3 regions of the Leuconostoc sp. S50 genome follow, and region 1 is predicted to be linked to each of the others. Evidence: predicted binding sites of a transcription regulator. Region 1 holds the regulator's gene; each other region holds the start of a gene.
The links. Region 1 encodes HrcA, which represses chaperone genes, less so after heat shock. Its sites were predicted from a motif close to TTAGCACTCNNNNNNNNNGAGTGCTAA; they were not measured.
Positions count from the first base shown of each region.

Region 2: a site for HrcA is predicted at 3,194-3,220, ahead of IAE53_RS01035 (ATP-dependent Clp protease ATP-binding subunit). Genes of this name have one in related genera too.
Region 3: a site for HrcA is predicted at 3,363-3,389, ahead of groES (co-chaperone GroES). Genes of this name have one in related genera too.

Region 1 is NZ_JACVUE010000002.1:193,086-198,323, reverse strand. Features, by position in the region: gene IAE53_RS03525 (PTS sugar transporter subunit IIA) at 1-189, shown strand, start outside; gene truB (tRNA pseudouridine(55) synthase TruB) at 167-1,075, shown strand; gene ribF (riboflavin biosynthesis protein RibF) at 1,078-2,025, shown strand; gene hrcA (heat-inducible transcriptional repressor HrcA) at 2,147-3,172, shown strand; gene grpE (nucleotide exchange factor GrpE) at 3,190-3,750, shown strand; gene dnaK (molecular chaperone DnaK) at 3,830-5,238, shown strand, end outside.
Region 2 is NZ_JACVUE010000001.1:233,906-239,143, forward strand. Features, by position in the region: gene IAE53_RS01025 (CamS family sex pheromone protein) at 1-253, shown strand, start outside; gene IAE53_RS01030 (MucBP domain-containing protein) at 289-981, opposite strand; gene IAE53_RS01035 (ATP-dependent Clp protease ATP-binding subunit) at 1,048-3,093, opposite strand; gene IAE53_RS01040 (hypothetical protein) at 3,257-3,430, shown strand; gene IAE53_RS01045 (rod shape-determining protein) at 3,519-4,526, shown strand; gene mreC (rod shape-determining protein MreC) at 4,632-5,238, shown strand, end outside.
Region 3 is NZ_JACVUE010000004.1:120,838-126,075, reverse strand. Features, by position in the region: gene IAE53_RS05420 (MFS transporter) at 1-760, opposite strand, end outside; gene IAE53_RS05415 (PadR family transcriptional regulator) at 760-1,281, opposite strand; gene groL (chaperonin GroEL) at 1,405-3,021, opposite strand; gene groES (co-chaperone GroES) at 3,050-3,334, opposite strand; gene IAE53_RS05400 (DMT family transporter) at 3,497-4,414, opposite strand; gene IAE53_RS11400 (hypothetical protein) at 4,525-4,662, opposite strand; gene IAE53_RS11395 (hypothetical protein) at 4,702-4,980, opposite strand; gene IAE53_RS05390 (YitT family protein) at 5,055-5,238, opposite strand, start outside.

The DNA.
Region 1 (5,238 bases):
CAATTACATGCCGGTGATGTCGTGGGAACAGCTAACCAAAAAATCTTAGCGCAAAACAGTGAGGCTGTGCGTGTTTATGTTGTTTGGGCAGAACGCCAAATTCCAACAGTCCGTTTTGGTTCAGTCTATGCTGGCCAAAATATTTGGCAATCCGAGGATGACTTTAATGACAAACAAACAGATGATTGATGGCGTTCTGGTTGTCAACAAGCCAAGAGGTGTTACCTCTTTTGATGTTGTTAGGCAGGTGCGTCGGCTGTTTGGGCAAAAAAAGGTTGGGCATGCTGGTACATTAGACCCATCTGTGGCGGGTGTGTTAGTCGTTGCACTTGGAAAGGCGACTAAACTAATCGATGAACTCCAAACTAGGCCTAAGCGCTATGTTGGTGAAATCACTCTTGGCTTTGCGACGGAAACAGAGGATTTAGATGGTGCTGTAATTGCAACAAGGGCAATCGATATACCGATTACGGCGGCAAAAATTGATATTGCAATAAAATCTTTAAATGGTTCAATTAAACAAATGCCACCGATGTATTCAGCTGTGAAAGTAAACGGTCGTCGACTTTATGATTATGCCAGAGCAGGTGAGACAGTGGCGCGTCCAGAACGCGATGCAATGATTTATGATTTTCATCGAACGTCAGATATCGATTTTGAAAATAGTGTCCAAAAATTTAATTTTGAGGCAACTGTGTCAAAAGGTACTTATATTAGGACGTTGGCTTCGGATACTGGTAAGAGGCTTGATCTACCAGCAACAATGACAAGTTTGACACGGACGATGGGTAGTGGATTCACATTGAGTGAAGCTCATGACTTATCAGAGGTGGAAAAGCTTGCACCAGATGATTTACGTCAGACGATTGTGCCGATCAAAGATATTTTGACTTGGCCTACTCACGTTCTCTCAGATGATGAATGGTTTGCCGTTAGAAATGGTCAAAAAATTGCCGATTGGGAACCAAGTTCATTTTTGAAACAACTTTATTATAACGATAAATTAAAAGCAGTCTATCAGTATGATGACAGTGAGCAAGTTTGGCGTTCGCGTTATGTATTTGATAATCAATAAATATGACAGATATAATTAAACTTCACTATCCAATTCAAAATGATGTCGAGCCAATTCAACAAGTTGTTGCGATGGGCTTTTTTGACGGCGTTCATCAAGGCCACCAATCGGTAATCAGACATGCTAAGCGCGAAGCTGAGAAACGTCACGTTCCACTCGCTGTATTAACATATGATCCTCATCCGATTGTCGCTTTCAAAATGTTAACCCAACCATTACGATACCTAACCCCGTTGGATCAAAAAATTGAACTGATGTCTGTACTAGGTGTTGATCGCGTGTATGTCATGCGTTTTACATCTGCACTTGCGCATTTATCAGCACAACAATTTGTGGATGAGATATTAATGCATTTAAACCCCGTGGCAGTTGTTGCTGGATTTGATCACTTGTATGGTCCGGCACATACCAATAGTGACATGACGCATTTACAAGGTTATGCTGGCAAACGATTTGAAGCAATTACTGTGCCAAAATTCAGCTTAGACGATCAAAAAATTGGTTCTTCACGAATCAGGAAATTACTTGACGATGGAAATGTTGATGAGGCGGCCAAACAATTGGCGCGAATCCACACGACAACGGGGATGATTGTTCATGGCGAGGCGAGAGGGCGCGAACTAGGTTTTCCAACTGCTAATATTCAAACGCCAGAACAAGAATGGCTACCAGGAATTGGCATCTATGCCGTCAAAATTGAAATTGCGGGTCAGTGGTTTATTGGCATGGCAAGCATTGGCAGAAACGTCACTTTTGGTGACAACAGACCAGTGACGGTGGAAATCAACATTTTAAATTTTCATAATGAAGTTTATGGTGAAGCAGTTAAGGTAGCCTGGTATCATCGTTTGCGCGGTGAGGTTAAATTCAATAATGCCGAGGAACTAATTGAACAACTTATTAAAGACCAAACGGCGACGCAACAATATTTTGAGACACTTGAAGAATAATCAAGTGTCTTTTTTGGCACTCTTATAAAAAGAGTGCCAAAAAGGGTTGCTTTTTTGAAAAATAGGTGTATCATAAAAGATGTTAGCAGTTAAAAAAAAGAGTGCTAAAAGGAGTGATGAGATGGCACTGACCGACAGACAAAAGTTAATTTTGAGTGCTATCATTTATGAATATACTCAGACTGCTCATGCGGTTGGTTCAAAAAGCCTGCAAGAGCAACTTAATATTAAAGTGAGTTCTGCAACTATTCGTAATGAGATGGCGACACTAGAAGCTGATGCTTTTATCAAAAAATTACACACTTCTGCGGGTCGAGTGCCATCTTACGAGGGTTATCGGTATTATCTTGACCATTTGATGGTCACCCGCAAGGCTTCTCCGCAAGATGTTCGTGCTGTTATTCAATCTTTCCGAGGCAATTTCCATGAAATTGATGACTTGTTGGATGAAACAGCGAGAACACTTTCAGCACTGACTGGCTATACGGCTTTAATTCTTAAACCTAAGCGTGTGGATATTAAAGTTTCTGGCTTCCGTCTCGTACCATTAGAGGGGCACCAATTAATTGCGGTTCTTGTGACTAATGACGGTAAGGTAACAAGCCAAACTTTCAAACTACCAAACGAAATGGCAATTGAATCTTTGGAGGGCATGGTTAAATACATTAACGAGCAGATGGTTGGTCGACCAGTTAATGATGTTCTAAAAATGATGCAATCTGATGAGTTGCCGACTCAAATGAGTCGCATGATTCAAACGCCGGCAGCGTTCTTGCAATTGTTTGGTGATGTATTGGCTCGTTCCGTTGGCGATAATGTTCATATTGGTGGCAGGCTCAACGTCCTTGATTTCAGTGGTGAAACTGGTGTTAACAATATTAAGCAACTGCTTGAGTTTCTCACTAATGCAAGAGCGGTTAGGCAAATTGCGACACCCTCCGCGCAAGTCCAAATTAAAATTGGTCGAGAAATTGGCGAAAAACTGCTCTCCAATTTCAGCTTGGTTACGCGAGATTTCTTGGTACCTAATCAAGGTAGTGGTGTTATTGCTTTACTTGGTCCAATACCGATGGCGTATAGTAAGAATGCGTTACTAATGGACGCTTTCGGAGAAGCACTAAGTCAAAAGATGATTGAATATACATAATTTAGGAGGTCACACCTGTGACAGATAAAAACGAAGAAGTGGTTGAAGAACAAGTTGTTGACGATGAGGCGACAACGCAAGAAGTTGAAGCTGATGTTGATGACTTACAGACTGATGTCGATCCAAGACAGTCACAAATTGATGAGCTGACTGCCAAGGTTACTGAATTAGAAGATAAATTACTTCGATCTCAAGCAGATATTCAAAATATTCAGCAACGTAATGCACGTGAACTACAAAGCATTCGTAAATATGACGGACAACGTTTAGCAACGTCAGTGTTGCCAGCAGTTGATAACTTAGAGCGTGCTTTGGCAGTTGAAGCGGATGACGCAGTTGCTAAGCAAATTAAGACAGGTGTTGAAATGACACTTAAAACGTTGACTCAGGCTCTAACGGATAATGGTATTGCTGCAACAGGTAAAGTTGGCGACACTTTTGATCCAACGAAACATCAGGCCATTCAATCTGTTGACAGTGATGAAGTTGAAGTAGATCAAATCGCACAAGTTTTGCAAAAGGGTTATATGTTACAAGATAGAGTGTTGCGACCAGCGATGGTTGCGGTTGCAAAATAGTTACTATGGTGATTCAGCGCTGGCACCACACCTTAAAAAGACTAACTAATTAATTAAAAAGTAAAGGAAGAATATATTCATGTCAAAGATTATTGGTATTGATTTAGGAACTACGAACTCAGCGGTTGCCGTCCTTGAAGGTGGCGAACCAAAAATTATTACAAACCCAGATGGTGGTCGTACCACACCTTCAGTTGTGTCATTTAAAAATGGTGAAAGCCAAGTTGGTGACGTGGCTAAACGCCAAGCTATTACAAACCCAGACACAATCATTTCAATTAAGTCACACATGGGTGAAGCTGGTTACAAAGTTAAAGCAAACGGTAAGGATTATACACCACAAGAAATTTCAGCAATGGTTTTGCAATACATCAAAGGATATGCTGAAGACTACTTGGGTGAAAAAGTTGATAAAGCAGTAATTACAGTGCCTGCTTACTTTAATGATGCACAACGTCAAGCAACTAAAGACGCTGGTAAGATTGCCGGTTTGGAAGTTGAACGTATCATTAACGAACCAACTGCAGCTGCTTTGGCGTATGGCTTAGATAAATTAGACAAAGATGAAAAGATTTTAGTTTATGATTTGGGTGGTGGAACATTTGATGTTTCTATTCTTGAATTAGGCGATGGCGTCTTCGAAGTATTGTCAACAAATGGTGATACTCACCTTGGTGGGGATGATTTCGATAACAAAATCATTGACTACTTAGCAGCGCAATTTAAAGCTGAAAATGGCATTGATTTGAAAGATGACAAGTTGGCTTTGCAACGTTTGAAGGATGCCGCTGAATCTGCAAAGAAGACATTGTCTTCAGCTAATGAAGCACAAATCGATTTGCCATTTATTGCTTCAGGTGATCAAGGTCCATTGCACTTGCAAACATCTTTGACACGTGCTAAGTTTAATGAATTGACAGCTGATTTGGTTAAGAAAGCGGAACAACCAGTTTTGAATGCTTTGAAGGATGCGGGCTTGTCATTCTCAGACATTGATGAAGTGATTTTGAATGGTGGCTCAACACGTATTCCAGCCGTTCAAGAATCAGTTAAAAAATTGACTGGCAAAGAACCAAACCATTCAATCAACCCTGATGAAGCTGTTGCTTTAGGTGCTGCTGTTCAAGGTGGTGTGATTACTGGTGATGTTAAAGATGTTGTGTTGCTTGATGTGACGCCTCTATCATTAGGTATTGAAACTATGGGTGGTGTCTTCACAAAGTTGATTGATCGCAACACTACGATACCAACATCAAAGTCTCAGGTCTTCTCAACTGCGGCTGATAATCAACCTGCAGTTGATATTCATGTGTTGCAAGGTGAACGTTCAATGGCTGCTGATAATAAAACATTAGGACGATTCCAATTGTCAGATATTCCAGCTGCAAAGCGTGGTGTACCACAAATTGAAGTGACATTTGATATTGATCGTAATGGTATTGTAAATGTCTCAGCCAAGGATTTGGGTACTCAAAAAGAGCAAAAGAT
Region 2 (5,238 bases), on a different contig from region 1:
CAATATAGCAGGCGCGACAGCTGTAGCTGACTTTAAGAACGGCACATTGTCAAGCATGACTGTGAATGTTACAACGCAATTTTATAGTCAAACTGAAATCGAAAGTTTCACAACCTATATTTCACAATCGGCCCTGAAGTATTTACCCAGCAATGTACCCATAAAAATTATAGTGCAAACAGCAAATGAAATGCAGGCAATTTTGATTCGTAAATCTGGTGAAAAAACTTTTACAACAACGCTATTAGATTAAAAAAGAAGCAAGGTAGAAATACTTTGCTTCTTTTTTTATAATCGGTCAATATACACACCGTTTATCCAACCCTTAGTAGCTAATTTTAACCACACGACACCGTTAGCATCATGCAATTCATCTGAAATAGCCACGAAGTCGCCATCTAAAACACTGCCAACAGGTAATCCGTATGGTGCTTCAAAAACTTCCGTTGATTGCCCTGGCAGAAAGTTAACAATCGCATTAGGTTGATCATTTTCAACCTTTTCAGGATTATTGAAATAATTGACATTTGTTTGATCTGGTGCGTTATCTGATAGCGCCATTTGACTTGCGTCGTATCTTAACCAGTGATGATCACCTATCTGATACCAAAATTGACCATTACTAGTAATGACGCGAAGGTGAGTGCTCCAATATTCTTTCGGAGAAATTGTGGTGCTAATTGGACTAAGATCACTAGGCGTGGGATAAACTGGCAGTTTGGTTAACGTTTCTACAAACATATCAATACGGTGTACAGCTCGCCAGTCATTAGGACGATAATATAAGACTGCTGTTTGTGGTAAATTACCAAAAACCCCTGTCAATTGACCAGAGCTATCAACATATTCATATTGTTTAATCGCGACAGGTGATACGTGGTAATCATTGCCAGATTCTCCGTCTAATCGACGTGGTTCCTGTAGTAGTTCACCCGTTGCAATATCTTTATCGTAAACCCATACGGGTGCAGTATTTGCCATAGAATAATCCCCTTTGAATATGTCACCATTATATCACAAACAAAAAAAGACCCGCAGGTCTTCAATTTACTTTTCAATTTTGGCTGGTTCGTTTTGAACTTCGTTAATGGTAAAGTCTTGGTCTTGCCAATCGGCATACAATTGATGGACATTTGGATGAGCCAGATAATAATCAGCAATGCCATCGGCAATTTTGTCTTGTAACACTCGCCGCAACGGACGAGCACCCATTGAAGGATCATATCCTAAAGATACTAACTGCTTTTTGGCAGAATCACTCACTTCAATGTGTAGACCGTTTTCTGATAAATTATCGTTCATATTGTGCAACAATAAATCAACAATCTTAAGCAAGTCATCCTGTGATAGGGGTTGAAATTCAACGATATCATCAAAACGATTCAAAAATTCAGGTCTAAAATAATTTGCTAGACGCTGCATCAGTCGATTTTGAGTGTCCGCTTGTGCAAAGCCAACAGGTGAATTACCAGTATCTGTTGAACCGGCATTAGATGTCATAATAACAATTGTGTCCTTAAAGCTAACCACGTGACCTTGGGCGTCTGTCAAGCGACCATCGTCTAGAATTTGTAAGAACATATTCATAATATCGGGATGTGCTTTTTCAACTTCGTCAAATAGCACCAGAGAATATGGGTGACGGCGAACCTGCTCAGTAAGTTGACCGGCTTCTTCATAACCAACGTACCCCGCAGGCGCACCAATCATTTTTGAGGCAGTGTGTTTTTCCATGTATTCTGACATATCAAAACGAATCATTGAATCCTCACTGCCAAACATTTCTTTGGCAAGCTGCTTTGCAGTTTCGGTTTTACCGACACCGGTTGGACCGACAAATAAAAATGAGCCAATAGGGCGACCCGATTTTGTCAAACCAATCCTGTTTCGGCGCACTGCTTTAGCGACAGTTTCAACAGCATTTTCTTGACCAATAACGTGTTTAGACAAATTTTTATCCAGATCTTGTAGTTGATTGGCTTCATTTTCTTTCAATTCGCCAACCGGAATATCTGTTTTTTCTTCAACGATATCTAAAATGTCTTTTTCATTAATGTTTTGTGGTTTCGACATTTCGGGATGTGCCTCAACTTGTGCTTTTTGTGACTCGAGTTGATTCACTTGATCACGCCAATAACTAGCTTTCTCAAAATCTTCCTTGTCAATTGCTTCTTGCTTGAGACGATCGGCGGCATCGATTTTACCTTGAATCGTTTGTGGATCTGCAACATTCATAGTTAAGTTTTTACGTGAACCAGCTTCATCAATCAAGTCAATGGCCTTGTCGGGTAAAAAACGTTCTGGAATGTAACGATCGGATAAATCAACGGCAGCCTTTAAGGCATCATCTGTGTAAATGACATGATGATAATCTTGATATCGTTGGCGAATTCCTTGCAAAATTGTGAGTGTTTCTTCTTTAGATGGTTCTTCAACTTGGACCGGTTGAAAACGGCGAGCGATTGCGCCATCTTTTTCAATTTTACGATACTCATTTAAGGTGGTGGCACCAATTAATTGAAATTCACCACGAGCCAGAGCTGGCTTTAAAATATTGCCAGCATCCATTCCGCCCTCTGCGTTACCAGCGCCCATAATTTCATGAATTTCATCGATAAATAAAATGACATCATCATTGTCAGTCACTTCTTTCATCAATTGTCGCATTCTTGCTTCAAATTGCCCACGCATGCTCGTTCCTTGAACCAAAGCTGACATGTCGAGACGAATAACTTCTTTTTGTTGAAGCTTATCGGGTACTTTTCCTGCCACAATAGCTAAGGCCAAGCCTTCAACAACTGCTGTTTTACCAACTCCAGGCTCACCAATAAGTACGGGATTGTTTTTTGTACGTCGATTTAAAATTTCAATTGTTCGTGATACTTCATTGCCACGTCCAATAACGGGGTCGAGCTTACCGTCACGAGCTTGTTGAGTTAGGTTAATGCCGTATTCATCCAGCAATTGATGTTTGCTATTTTTATTCTTTTTTGATTGTGTATTTTGTTGACCTTGAACCTGTGCCATTTGTTCGTTCATAGCGCGGAACATGTCGTCTAAGTTATTAAAACCAAAGGGATCTTGCTGTGCCATATTTACTATACGTATGGCTTATACGATATTGAAAGCCATACTCTCCTTTCATAGGTTATAAGACTATTATAACATAAAGCAAGCAAAAAAGTTTAATGAATTAGCACTCTTTAATAATGAGTGCTAAAATTAAAACGTGTTACAATTGTAGTTGAGGTGAAACATGGATTATACAATAGCATTGAATGACTTGCGTGATGGCAAAATAGATGAAATTAAAATCAACCCCGAGAACTTTCCAGCATTCCAAAAAGCGTGGGCATCATTTGCGTACCAAAATGCGATTCGAGGTGTTGCACATGCCCACGGTCAGGTGACGTATGTCCGTGCAAATTAGTGTACGAAAAGCAAGTTTTTTATGCTACAATATTATAAGTTAAGTAAAAAATAATAGTATTTTAAATGGCAATTAAAGGGGCAGTGACGTGGCATTTTCATTTGGACAACGCAATGTCGGTATTGATTTAGGTACCGCAAACACTTATGTATATATTGAAGGTCGTGGCATTGTTTTGCGTGAGCCTTCAGTTGTCGCGCGGAACACTCAAACGAACGAAGTAGTTGCAGTCGGTTCAGAGGCAAAAGATATGTTAGGTCGCACACCAGCTAGTATTGCGGCTATTAGACCAATGCGAGATGGTGTTATTGCTGACTATGATACAACAGTTGCAATGATTCGTTATTATTTGCAAAAAGCCCTTGGGGGTCGTATAGGTAAGCCATATGTTACCATTGGTGTTCCTTCAGGCGTGACAGCCGTTGAACGGCGTGCTGTAATTGACGCTGCTCGCGTTGCAGGCGCACGCGATGCCTACGTTATTGAGGAACCTTTTGCCGCCGCCGTTGGGGCAGGGTTGCCCGTTATGGATCCTACTGGATCGATGGTTGTTGACATGGGTGGTGGTACAACAGATGTTGCGACAATTTCTCTTGGTGGCATTGTATCAAGCCGTTCAATTCGTATTGCTGGTGACAAGTTAGATGAAGCTATCGCAAACTTTGTCCGCAATAAATATAATGTCACCATTGGTGAACCAACTGCTGAGCGTTTGAAAATTGAAATTGGTGCTGCGTCATTAGATTTGGCGCGAACTTTACCTAATGCAACCGTACGTGGTCGTGATTTGCTGACAGGATTACCAAAAACAATTGATGTTACAGCGGAAGATGTTGCTGCTGCTATTCAAGAACCAGTACAAGAAATTGTTGCAGCTATTCGTGAGACTTTGGAATCAACGCAGCCTGAGTTGGCAGCTGATGTGATTGATCACGGAATGGTTCTAACTGGTGGCGGGGCATTGTTGCGCGACATGGATAAAATTATTCAGGAAGCGACTAAAGTACCTGTTCTGATTGCTAACGAACCACTAGATGCTGTGGCGATTGGTACCGGAGAGGCATTAAAGTCAATTGATGTCATGCGACAAAGTTAATCTTAATTTTGTATTTTAGAGCGTGGCGCTTGCGCTACGCTTTTATATTTTGAAGTTGTTTGCGGTTAGTGGCATATTCTGCTACTTCACGTTTTGGGGAAAAACATGAAAAAAATATTTTCATCACGTACTGTAGTTACATTGATTGTTAGCATTATTGTGATTGTTAGTTTAATAGCAGGATCGAATTGGTGGGCTAAACGCACAAATACGCCCCCTTTTTTGCAGAGGTTTGGGAATGATTTGGCAGGGGGCGTTAGTCGCGTTATTGCTGTTCCTACAACGGCAATCGGTCGGACAGCCAACAGCATTGGTAACTTGCTTGATACTTTTGAAGAAAATAAAGCCTTAAAAGCAAAAATTGATGCTTTTGCGCAAGACAAAGTTAGGCTTCAAACTGTAGAAGAAGAAAATAAGTCTCTTAAAAAACAGTTAAAATTGAAAGCAACGTTAACAGATTATAAAACAATATCAGCTGTAACAATTAGCCGATCGCCAACTACCTGGCAATCACAGCTTGTTATTAATCAGGGGTCGAACGCTGGTTTAAAAAAGGGTATGCCGGTTCTTGCTGGCGCTGGTATTATTGGACGCATTAGTGAAGTTAATACCACTAACTCAAAAGTCGCTTTAATTTCTGATACAAGTTCTGATGCTAATCGATTTGCTATCACCATAAAAGGTGACAATGGGGATGTTAATGGCATTGTAA
Region 3 (5,238 bases), on a different contig from region 1:
GCCAAATGAACAATGCAAACAGGACAACAGCTGCTACCAAGTAGCCAGCAACTTGAAGATTACCCCAACCCCAATTAGTGTGCATTTCCTTTTGAACCAAGCCAAAAACCAAAGAAAAGATTGTCCCAGCAGATAACAGCATACCCAAAAAATCGACTTGACCACTAGCATGATGGACCTGTTTGTTAGAAATGAAAAGCCATGCCAAAATCAATGTTACGACGCCAACAGGCAAATTAATTGTGAAAATAGATTGCCATGAAAACGCATCAACAAGCCAACCACCTAACAGTGGACCCGAAGCAGTTGAAAGACCAATAATTGAGCTCAAAATGCCCAAAGCAATACCACGCTCTTTGCCATCAAAACTTGTGCCAATTAAAGCAAATGATAGTGACATGAGTGCAGATCCACCAATAGCTTGGATTGCACGGAAAATATGTAACATGCCAATGGTCGTTGATGCAGCATCAAGCCCAGAACCAATCGTGAAGATAACTAGTCCAATCATAAACATCAATTTGCGACCGTATAAATCACCCAGTTTTGCCCAAATTAACAACAAGACTGAAAAAACAATTGTATAAGAGGAAATGACCCATTGTAAATCGGAATATGATGCATTCAAACTCGTTTGAATGCTAGGTAAAGCAACATTGACAACTGTCGTGTCAATCAAAGCCATAAACACCCCAAGTGAAATTGCAATTAACGCTAACCAGCGCTTAGGGTTTGTTTTTTCGTGTCCTGAATTTTGCATTATTCTAACTCACTTTCAATCTTGTCGACATATTCTAAATATGTGTTGGCTAAATCAATTTGCAACTGATTCAATCTTCGCGCAGAGGGCAAAAAAGAGGCGCCTGCATGTCGACTTTCTAAATCAGCCAAATGTTCCTTGTAACCATCACGTTGCGCTAATTTTTCCGAACGAAAATCATTGATGATTTGATGTGCCAATTGTTCATCAACCAATTCCAAGCCAGATAATTTAAATAAATAAACATCGTCTAAATGCGCATTTTGTTGTACTGGCGCTTTCATTAATTCATCAAAACGAGCTCTCCCAGCGGACGTGACATGTATTTTTTTCTTGCCACGCCAATCAAGATCATCTGTCATCACAATTGTTCCAGCAGCTTTCATCTTGTCCAGTAAGGGATACAAAACACCAAAACTAACTTTTCGATGAGCGCCCAAAATATTTTCCAAGACAAAACGTAATTTATATGCTGAGCGGTCCGTGAATAGCAACTGACCTAAAATATATAGTTCATACATAAAGTACCCCTTGTGTATCTAATAGATATATCCATTCCATTATATTATATCTATTAGATACACTTGTCAAGTTTTTTCAAATAAAAAAAGCAACCCAATTACGGGTTGCTTTTAAATATGTCCTTACATCATTCCTGGCATACCACCTTGTGGCATTGCAGGTGCTTCTTCTTTAGGTTGTTCTGCAACAACTGCTTCAGTTGTTAGCAACAAAGCTGACACTGAGGCGGCATTTTGCAAAGCTGAACGCGTTACCTTGGTTGGATCAACGATACCAGCAGCAATCATGTCAACCCACTCGTCAGTAGCAGCATTGTAGCCAAAGCCTTCTTTTTGATCCTTTAGCTTGTTGACGATCACTGAGCCTTCCAAACCAGCGTTTTCAGCAATTTGGCGAACTGGTGATTCAAGCGCCTTAATCACTGTGTTAATACCAGTTTGCACATCACCAGTTTCAGACAATGCCTCAACAGCTGAAATGGCGTTAACCAAAGCCGTACCACCACCAGCAACGAAACCTTCTTCAACGGCAGCACGTGTCGCATTCAAAGCATCTTCAATACGGTACTTACGTTCTTTCAATTCAGTTTCTGTGGCCGCACCAACATTAATGACGGCAACACCACCAGCTAACTTTGCCAAACGTTCTTGTAACTTTTCACGATCAAAGTCAGAAGTTGTCTCTGAAATTTGTTGTTTCAAAGTTGCCACACGTTCTGCTGTAGCTTGCTTATCACCAGCACCTTCAACAATAGTTGTATTGTCCTTAGTAACATTAACCTTAGCAGCCGATCCGAGTTGTTCGATTGTAACATCTTTCAAGTTTAGACCAAGATCATCGGTAATTACTGTACCACCAGTCAAAATGGCAATATCTTCAAGTTGCGCCTTACGACGGTCACCAAATCCAGGTGCTTTTACAGCTACAACGTTGAATGTACCACGCATCTTGTTCAAAACCAATGTTGGCAATGCTTCACCAGTAATATCATCAGCAATGATCAACAACGCACGACCTTGTTCCACAACACTTTGTAGAACTGGTAAAATGTCTTGAATATTGCTAATCTTCTTGTCAGTAATCAAGATATATGGATTGTCCAAGTTGGCTTCCATCTTATCATTATCAGTGACCATATATTGTGACATGTAGCCGCGATCGAATTGCATACCTTCAACAACATCCAAGGTTGTTTCAATACCCTTTGATTCTTCAATCGTAATGACACCGTCGTTACCAACTTTGTCCATTGCTTCAGCAATCAAATGACCGACTTCTTCATTAGCGGCTGAAATCGACGCAATTTGGGCAATTTCATCTTTTGTATTAACCGTGTGTGACATTTCGTGCAACTTGGCAACTGCTGCTGCTGTTGCTTTTTCAATACCAGTGCGAATACCAACAGGGTTAGCACCAGCTGTGACGTTTTTTAGACCTTCGCCAACAATAGCTTGTGTCAAAACTGTGGCTGTTGTTGTACCATCACCGGCGATGTCGTTAGTTTTTGAAGCAACTTCAGCAACTAACTTAGCGCCCATATTTTCAAAGTGATCTTCTAATTCGATTGCCTTAGCAATTGTCACACCATCGTTAGTAATGGTTGGTGCACCGTAAGATTGCTCTAAGACAACATTGCGACCTTTAGGTCCAATTGTTGTTTTAACTGTATCAGCTAACTTATCAACGCCGGCCTTCATCTTAGAACGTGCGTCTTCTGAAAACTTTAATTCTTTAGCCATGATTTAACTATCTCCTTTGATTTGATTATTATTCAACGATTGCCACAATGTCTTTTTCATGAAGCGACAAGTAATCTTGTCCTTCAAATGACACTTCTTGCCCTGCATACTTATCGAACAAGACTTCATCGCCTACTTTAACTGTCAAATCACGAATTGTGCCATCATTCAAGACATAACCCGTTCCCGCAGCTACAACTTTACCAGTAACAGGCTTGTCTTTGGCATTACTTGCCAACACAATCCCACCGACAGTTTGTTCTGCAGCTTCCGTTACTTCAATAATCACACGATCACCTAATGGCTTCAACATGGATTCATACCTCCGAGATTTTTTCGTTTTAGCACTCTATATACGTGAGTGCTAACTACAACTATTAGTATATCACGCTGATTGCAAATGTCAACATTTTTTGACTGAAAATATCAAAATTCAACGTCTATTTTTAAATAAAAAAACTCGTCGGTCTGTTTATCACCCACGAGTTACGATTCTATTGGTAAATATTTTTTTGAGTGGTAAACTAATCAACAAAATCGTTGACAAGATGAGTAAGATGCCAATCAACTGCAAACCTCTCAAGTGGGTCCCTAGTAATGTCACCGACAAGGTCGTTGCGACTAACGGTTCAATGGTGCCCAACAAACTAGCAGATGATGGTTTTAGACCTGCTAGGCTCATGACGTACAGTGCATACGGTATCAACGTTCCAAATAAAACAATTGCGAGAACAATCCAGATATCTTGCAAGTCAACAGCCCTCGAAATATGCCACACTGGATGTATGAAATTAGCGACCAGTCCACCTATTAATAATCCCCAACCCACAATAACTAAAGGTGGGGTTTGATGTAACAGCGGTTTTGGGATCAAGGTATACCCTACCAAACCAAACGCTGATATAATACCCCAATAAAGTGCTCTTGGATTGATTTTCAGATGGTTAATGTCACCATTAGTTACTAACAAGAAGACACCCAATAGTGCCAAAACAATCGCAACAAACTCAACGCGCGATGGCCACCGTTTACTAAATATACTCATCAACACAACAATGATCGCCGGTCCGAGTGATTGCAACACTGTTGCTGTGGCTGCATCCCCATAATAAACCGACAAAAAGAAACTTGATTGCGCCAGCAAAACACCAAAAAGACCAAACAAAATGATCAAAAATGCTGTGTTTTTATGCCGCCAAACCGAAAAAACAGCCTCTTTAGTAAAGAAAGTCAGCACACAAAGTAAAATCGCACCTGCACACAACATTCTAACGCCCACTAGCCATTCTGGTGCCACCGTCGCTTGTCGAAATAAAATACTAGCCAGTATGCCACTAATACCAAATAAAGTTGCACTAATAATACCACAAATTATACATTTAAAAGATGACATATCATGACCCTCGATCCCAAAATTAAAAAATTCACACGTGATTTTATATTATCACATTTTTTATTAAGATTGCAGTATCACAGATAAAAATGTCATTTTATGGTCAACAGTTATGAAATTAGTTGACAAGTTAATGTTAGTGACCGTTGTGCCGCTAACGCATCAAAACCATTATGCCGATAAAACTTTTCAGCCGGCGTATGACTTTCTGTCTCTAAAATAATGGCAGGTATATCATTTTTTATCAAATCATTTTTGATTGAAACAAGTAATTCAGTTCCAACACCTTATCCTTGATAATTCGCATCAACAAAAAAATTATCCAACTGATATTCAATACCCAAATGCCACGGTTTCACATATCCCAGTGCCATGGCTATGATATGGTCAGCTTTTTTATAAACATAGCAGCGATTAGTATTCATTTGTAAAAGACGTGTGATATATCGAAAAATATCGTCATAGTCATTCTGCTCACACCAAGGTGCCTTCGAAAATACGTCAATATATAACGTTGTTGCTTGTGCAATGTCGTCAGTAGTCAAAAATGTGATTTCGGGTTTCATAATTTTTTTCCTCATTAAACATCTTAGCATATTCATAAAAAAACAAAAAAGACATGAATGGCTAATTCATGCCCTTAAAGAAATGTGCCGCCATGTGCTTCACTAATGTCATACGCAATTGTGAACGCCTCGGGATCAACCTCGTGAATGCCTCGTAGAAAATGATTGTATTCTTGATTGTCCAAGACAACCATCAACATTTCTCGGCCATCACCCATGTAACCGCCTCTAACATCCATAATCGTAAAACCCTTGTCG